2 regions of the Streptomyces sp. NPDC020801 genome follow, and region 1 is predicted to be linked to the other one. Evidence: predicted binding sites of a transcription regulator. Region 1 holds the regulator's gene; the other holds the start of a gene.
The links. Region 1 encodes HspR, which represses chaperone genes until heat shock. Its sites were predicted from a motif close to TTGAGNNNNNNNNNCTCAA; they were not measured.
Positions count from the first base shown of each region.

Region 2: the regulator HspR is predicted to act here: its motif matches at 1,887-1,905, upstream of lon (endopeptidase La).

Region 1 covers NZ_JBIRST010000021.1:25,583-28,990, reverse strand. The annotation lists gene ACH4UM_RS32800 (sugar ABC transporter substrate-binding protein) at 141-1,247, opposite strand; gene ACH4UM_RS32795 (heat shock protein transcriptional repressor HspR) at 1,589-2,038, opposite strand; gene dnaJ (molecular chaperone DnaJ) at 2,044-3,234, opposite strand; gene grpE (nucleotide exchange factor GrpE) at 3,274-3,408, opposite strand, start outside.
Region 2 covers NZ_JBIRST010000001.1:844,344-847,751, reverse strand. The annotation lists gene lon (endopeptidase La) at 1-1,864, opposite strand, end outside; gene ACH4UM_RS04005 (rhomboid-like protein) at 2,175-3,137, opposite strand; gene ACH4UM_RS04000 (hypothetical protein) at 3,265-3,408, opposite strand, start outside.

The DNA.
Region 1 (3,408 bases):
ACCGGCTGTGCAACACGGCTCCCCAGAGCCTGACCACCCATAACCACCGGTATCACCCGGTGTGTACCGGCCTCCGTCTGGCGCATTGCAGCAACGTGACGACGGCCGGCGGACCCGAACGGGCGACGCCCGCACGGCCCTTACTTGAGGCCGATCGAGGCGCAGGCCGACTTGTACTTGCCGGTGCAGATGTCGGACAGCTTGTAGATGCCGTCGGCGACGACCGTGTCCTTGATGTTGCTCTTGGTCAGGGCGACCACGGAGACCAGCTGCGAGGGGACGTCCTTGTTGGTCGGGCTGCTCACCTTGTCCCGGGTCAGGGCGTCGAACTGGATGTCCTTGCCCTGGACCTTGGCCACGGCCATCTCGGCGGCGGTCTCGGCCTCCGTCGGGTAGGACTTGTACACGCTCATGTACTGCTCGCCGGTGACGATCCGCTGCACCGCGTCGAGTTCGGCGTCCTGGCCGGTGACCGGCGGCAGGTTGGTGACGCCCGCGGCCTTGAGGGCCTTGATGACACCGCCCGCCATGCCGTCGTTGGCCGCGTAGACGCCGACGATGTTGCCCTTGCCGACCTCGCTGAGTGCCGCGGTCATGTTGGCCTGGGCGTTCTCCGGCTTCCAGTCCTTGGTGTCGTAGGACTTGGCGATCGTCACCTTGCCGCTGAGCTCGGACAGCGCGCCCTGCTTGAACTGCTTGGCGTTCGGGTCGGTGGGCGAGCCGTTCATCATGACGATCTTGGAGGAGCTGTCGGCGCTCGCCCCCATCGCCTCGAGCAGCGAGCGACCCTGCACCTCGCCGACCAGTTCGTTGTCGAAGGAGATGTACGCGTCGATCGGGCCCTCGGCGAGCCGGTCGTAGGCGATGACCGGGATGCCCGCGTCCTTGGCCTTCTTCACCTCGCCGGCGATGGCGTGCGAGTCGACGGCGTCGAGCAGGATGACGTCGACCTTGTCGTCGATCATCCGCTGCAACTGGCTCGCCTGCTTGTTCGCGTCCGCACCCGCGTTGGCGTAGTCGACCTTGCCCCGGTTCCGGGTGAGTGCGGCCACCTTGTCCTTGATGATGGGGTAGTCGAACTTGTCGTAGCGGGTGTTGGCCGTCTCCGGCAGAAGCAGGCCCACCGTCATGTCGCCGCCCTTGGTCGGGCTCGCGTCGGCGCTGCTGCCCGACCCGCCGAGCGCCCCGCAACCGGCCAGCGAGAGGGTCAGCGTGGACGCGGCCACGGCTATGGCGATACGACGCATCGAGGTGCTCACTTCTGGTGCCTTCCGGACGAGGGCGCAGCATTGCGACCCAGGTGACTGAAAAGCCAACGCGGAGGCGACCACCGGCGTCAAGCGGAAGCACTTAACGAGATGACAACACCACGCTCCGCTTCCTCTGTGAAGACCTTGGAAAACGTTGCGGAACCCTCTCCAAACGCCCGTTACGGACCCTCCACCGGACGACGGTCAATCGTCGGGCAAAGATCCGAACAACCTTTGGTCATCGAGCAGAGGAACGAACGATCTCGGCCATGCGCACACAAAGGGAGGCCGGGAGGGCCGTCCGGCCCTCCCGGCCTCTTCTGTCCACTCGTTCCGCGTCAGTCGGGCTGCTGCCGCTTGGGACGCCACACCACCAGCGCGCTGCTCTGCTGGACCTCCTGGTAGGGGACCAGGTCCCGGCGGTAGGAGGCGTGGACGGCGGCCTCGCGCTGCCGCATGGTGGCCGCCACGCCGTCCAGGGCCGCCTGCATCTCGGCGATGCGGGACTGCAGCGCGGCGACCTGGTTCTCCAGTTCGATGATCCTCTTGATGCCGGCCAGGTTGATGCCCTCGTCCTGCGACAACTGCTGCACCTGACGGAGCAGTTCGATGTCCCGGGCCGAGTAGCGGCGGCCCCGCCCGGCGGTGCGGTCGGGGGACACCAGGCCCAGCCGGTCGTACTGACGCAGGGTCTGCGGGTGCAGCCCGGACAGCTGGGCGGCCACGGAGATGACGTACACCGGGGTGTCTTCCGTCAGTTCGTACGGGTTGCGACGGCGTCCGTCCATCTCACTCATGCTCCCTTCGCGGCCTCGAACAGCTCCGCCCGCGGGTCCTCGCCCGCGGTCGCCTCGCGATACGCCTGGAGCGCGTCACGAGCCTTCCCCGACAGGTCCTTGGGGACACTCACCTCCACGGTGACCAACAGGTCGCCGCGGGAGCCGTCCTTGCGGACCGCGCCCTTGCCACGGGCCCGCATCGTACGGCCGTTCGGCGTGCCGGGGGGCAGCTTCAGGGTGACCGGTGGCCCGCCGAGGGTGGGCACGCGCACCTCACCGCCGAGGGCGGCCTCGGGATAGGTGACCGGCACGGTGACGGTGAGGTTGTCGCCCTTGCGGCCGAAGACCGGGTGCGCCCCCACGTGCACCACCACGTACAGGTCGCCCGCCGGTCCGCCCCGCTCGCCCGGAGCGCCCTTGCCGCGCAGCCGGATGCGCTGCCCGTCGTTGACGCCGGCCGGGATGCGCACCTGCATCGTCCGGGAGGACTTGGCACGCCCGGAGCCCTTGCAGACCTCGCAGGGGTTCTCCGCGATCAGACCGCGGCCCTTGCAGTCCGGGCAGGGGTCGGTCAGGGAGAAGCCGCCGCCCGAGCCACGCGCCACCTGCCCCGTGCCGACACAGGTCGGGCACACGCGCGGCGTGCCGTTCTTGTCGCCGGTGCCCGAGCAGGCCTTGCACGGCTGCTGGCTGGACATGCGCAGCGGCACCGTGGCGCCCTCGATGGCCTCCGTGAAGCTCAGCGTGACCTCGGACTCGATGTCCTGGCCGCGCCGGGGCTGGGTGCGCGTACCCGCGCCCGCGCCCGCGCCACCGCGGTTGAACAGGCCCCCGAAGACGTCACCGAGACCGCCGCCGAAGCCGCCACCGCCCTGCGCTCCGCCCTGCGCGCCACCTCCGAAGAGGTCGCCCAGGTCGAAGTTGAAGGAGCCGCCGCCCGCCCCGGGACCGGGACGGAACCCGCCGTTGCCGAACAGGGCGCGGGCCTCGTCGTACTCCTTGCGCTTCTTGGGGTCGCCGAGCACGTCGTTGGCCTCGGAGATCTCCTTGAAGCGCTCCTCGGCCCTGGCGTTGCCCTTGTTGGCGTCCGGGTGGAACTCGCGGGCGAGCTTCCGGTACGCCTTCTTGATCTCGGCCTCGGTGGCGTCCTTGGGGACGCCGAGGACCTTGTAGTAGTCCTTCTCGATGAAGTCCTTGGTGCTCATCCCCGACGTCCCTCCTCTCCTGCGTCGTTGGTTATTACGTCAGCCCTCCTCCGGGCCACCGCTGTCCTTGTCCTCGCCCTGCTCGGCGGACTTGGCCGAACCGGACTCCTCGGCCGGCTTGACCGTCTGCGCGCCGGGCTGGGGCTCGGCCACCGCGACCCGCGCGGGGCGGAT
Region 2 (3,408 bases), on a different contig from region 1:
CCACACCGGGGACCGCCGTACGGCGCTCCGCCGGGTCCTGGGCGGACTCCGGCACATGGTGCGGCCGGCCGATCAGCGGGCGCAGGTCGCCGGCGGTGACGGTGAACGGCAGCTCCCGCTCGCCCAGTTCGTGCTGGGCCGCCACCTTGCGCAGCAGCCGCGCGATGGACCGCTCCAGGGTGCGCACGCCCGCCTCGCGGGTGTACTCGCCGGCGAGGCTACGCAACGCGGCCTCGTCGATCGTCACCTCGTCCCTGTGCAGGCCGGCCCGCTCCAGCTGGCGCGGGAGCAGGTGGTCGCGCGCGATGACGACCTTCTCGTCCTCGGTGTATCCGTCCAGGCGCACGATCTCCATACGGTCGGCAAGGGCCTCCGGGATCGCCTCCAGGACGTTGGCGGTGGCGAGGAAGACGACGTCCGACAGGTCCAGCTCCACCTCCAGGTAGTGGTCCCGGAAGGTGTGGTTCTGCGCCGGGTCCAGGACTTCGAGCAGGGCCGCGGCCGGGTCGCCGCGGAAGTCGGAGCCCACCTTGTCGATCTCGTCCAGCAGGACGACCGGGTTCATGGACCCGGCCTCCTTGATGGCGCGCACGATCCGGCCGGGCAGCGCGCCGACGTACGTACGCCGGTGGCCGCGGATCTCGGCCTCGTCGCGGACGCCGCCGAGGGCGACCCGGACGAACCTGCGTCCCATGGCGTGGGCGACGGACTCCCCCAGGCTGGTCTTGCCCACGCCGGGCGGCCCGACCAGGGCCAGGACGGCACCGCCGCGCCGGCCGCCGATCACGCCCAGGCCGCGGTCGCTTCGGCGCTTGCGCACCGCCAGGTACTCGACGATGCGTTCCTTCACGTCCTCCAGGCCCGCGTGCTCGGCGTCCAGGACCGCCTTGGCGCCCTGGATGTCGTAGGCGGAGGCGCTGTCGTCGGTCCGCTCGTTCCACGGCATGTCGAGGACCGTGTCGAGCCAGGTGCGGATCCAGGAGCCCTCGGGCGAGGCGTCGGAGGCGCGCTCCAGCTTGTCGACCTCCTTGAGCGCGGCCTCGCGGACCTTCTCGGGCAGGTCGGCGGCCTCGACGCGGGCACGGTAGTCGTCGGACTCCTCGGCAGGATCCTTGCCGTTCTCGCCGTTCAGCTCGCGCAGCTCCTTGCGGACGGCCTCGAGCTGGCGTCGCAGCAGGAATTCCCGCTGCTGCTTGTCGACGCCCTCCTGGACGTCCTTGGCGATGGTCTCGGCGACGTCCTGCTCGGCGAGGTGGTCGCGCAGTTGCTGGGTGGCGAGCTTCAGGCGGGCAACCGGGTCGGCGGTCTCCAGCAGTTCGATCTTCTGCTCGGTGGTCAGGAAGGGCGAGTAGCCGGAGTTGTCGGCGAGCGCGGAGACGTCGTCGATGGCCTGGACGCGGTCGACGACCTGCCAGGCGCCGCGCTTGCGCAGCCACGCGGTGGCGAGGGCCTTGTACTCCGTGACCAGTTCCGCCACCTGACCGGGCAGCGGATCGGGCACACTCTCCTCGATCCGTGTGCCCTCGACCCACAGCGCCGCGCCCGGGCCGGTGGTCCCGGCGCCGATCCGCACGCGGCCGCGGCCGCGGATGAGCGCGCCGGGATCACCGTCGGCCAGCCGGCCGACCTGCTCGACGGTGCCCAGCACACCGGTCGTCGCGTAAGTGCCCTCGATGCGGGGCACCAGCAGCACTCTGGGCTTCCCGGGCTCCGCGCGGGCGGCGGCCTGGGCGGCCTCGACCGCGGCGCGCACCTCGTTGTCGCTCAGGTCCAGCGGAACCACCATCCCGGGCAGCACGACCTCGTCGTCGAGCGGCAGCACGGGCAAGGCGAGCGGTGTGAACGCCGTGGACTCAGCAGCCATGATCTCCCCTTCGGCAGTCAAGTTGAGCTATGCCGACTCAATGCACGTGAGCCTTCGTATGTTCCCCAACGGCTGTTCGCCCACAGCGATCAGTGCAGAAGCGGGGAGAAAACGCAGGGAGAAGGCAGGAAGGAAGCGGACGGAGCAGGCGACGAAGCGGGGCCGGAGGAGGGCCGGGAGGGCCGGGAGGGTCGAAGGAGGGCCGGAAGAGCGGAAGGAGGGCCGAGACACGGGGAAGCCGAGCCAAGGGGCCGGGGAAACGTGTGGAGGAGAACGCGTGGAGGAGCGGGAGAAATTTCCTTCCCGCGGCTCAGCGGGAGGCCGCCGGCTCCTGGGCGAGCGTCCGCTGCCGCCGGCGAATGACCGGCCACGTCGCGATGCCGAGGCCCACGGAGATGAGATGGCCCCAGCTCGTCATCGGGTCGACGAACGTGTACAGGTCCTCCAGGACCGTCCCGACGAACACCACGAGCATCGGCCAGCGCAGCCACGGGGGGAGCAGGCCGGACAGAGCGCCGACGCTGGTGGCGACGCCGAAGCTGATGCCGTAGTCGAGGCGGTGCAGGGAACTGTCGGGCAGGTCCCCGGCCAGCACCGCGAGCCCCACGGGGACCTCGGTGGCGACAGTGGCCAGCACGTGCCCGAACAGGAAGACGCCGGCCGTACGCAGGCCGCCCGTCCGGCGCTCCAGCGCGGTGAGCACCAGCAGGAAGCAGAGGGCGTACGGCGACGTCACACCGCCCGCGATCCACAGCGCACTGGCGGGCAGCACCAGCAGGGGCGCCCGGACCAGGTGCGCGACGTCCGTGCTGGAGCTCTGGTAGAGGAAGTCCATCACCGCGGGGTCGGCGTACCGGGCGATGAGCGAGGTGACGGCCAGCAGGGCCGCGTACCCGAGGGTGAACGGGGTGCCGGTGGGGCTGGGCAGCAGCCGCCAGGGGCGGAGCACGCGCAGCCGCGCGGCGAGGCGGGAGGCGGGAGGCGGGCCGGGACACGGACCGGGGGCCGGCTCCGGCCGCGTGTCCGGCATTGCCGGGGTGACCGTCGTGAGCGCCGGGATCCTCGCCGCCGGACCGGACACGGCCGCGCAGGCGGTCCGCGGTACGGCACCGGCCTCGGCCCGGGAACGTTGCTGCGGCATACCGTCCAGCAGCTGCGAGACGTCCGCGAGCCCGTTGAGTATGAGCTCGTAGTGCGCGGGCGCGTCCGGCGGAAGGGGGGCGCTCGAAGGCGTCGACGAGGCCGCGGCGTCAGCCGTCGCAGTCCGTTCCAAGGTGTGGGGCTCCTTCCGTTGCGCCCCACCCTTCGTGTCACAGGCGCCTCTGTCTATGACCGACGCCACCCGGCAGTCGATTCATAGCAACCTATTAAGTTCTTCGAAGTCGTGCCGGGTTTCCTCATCACGGACGCAGCAGCCTCACCTCGCGGAGGCGGGCGGCCTGGGTGGCCGGGGACCAGTCGCCCGTGCAGTAGACGGACACCTCGCTCAGCGCGCCGTCGCGAAGGTCGGCACGGAGCAACTGGACCAGTGCCGCGATGTCCTC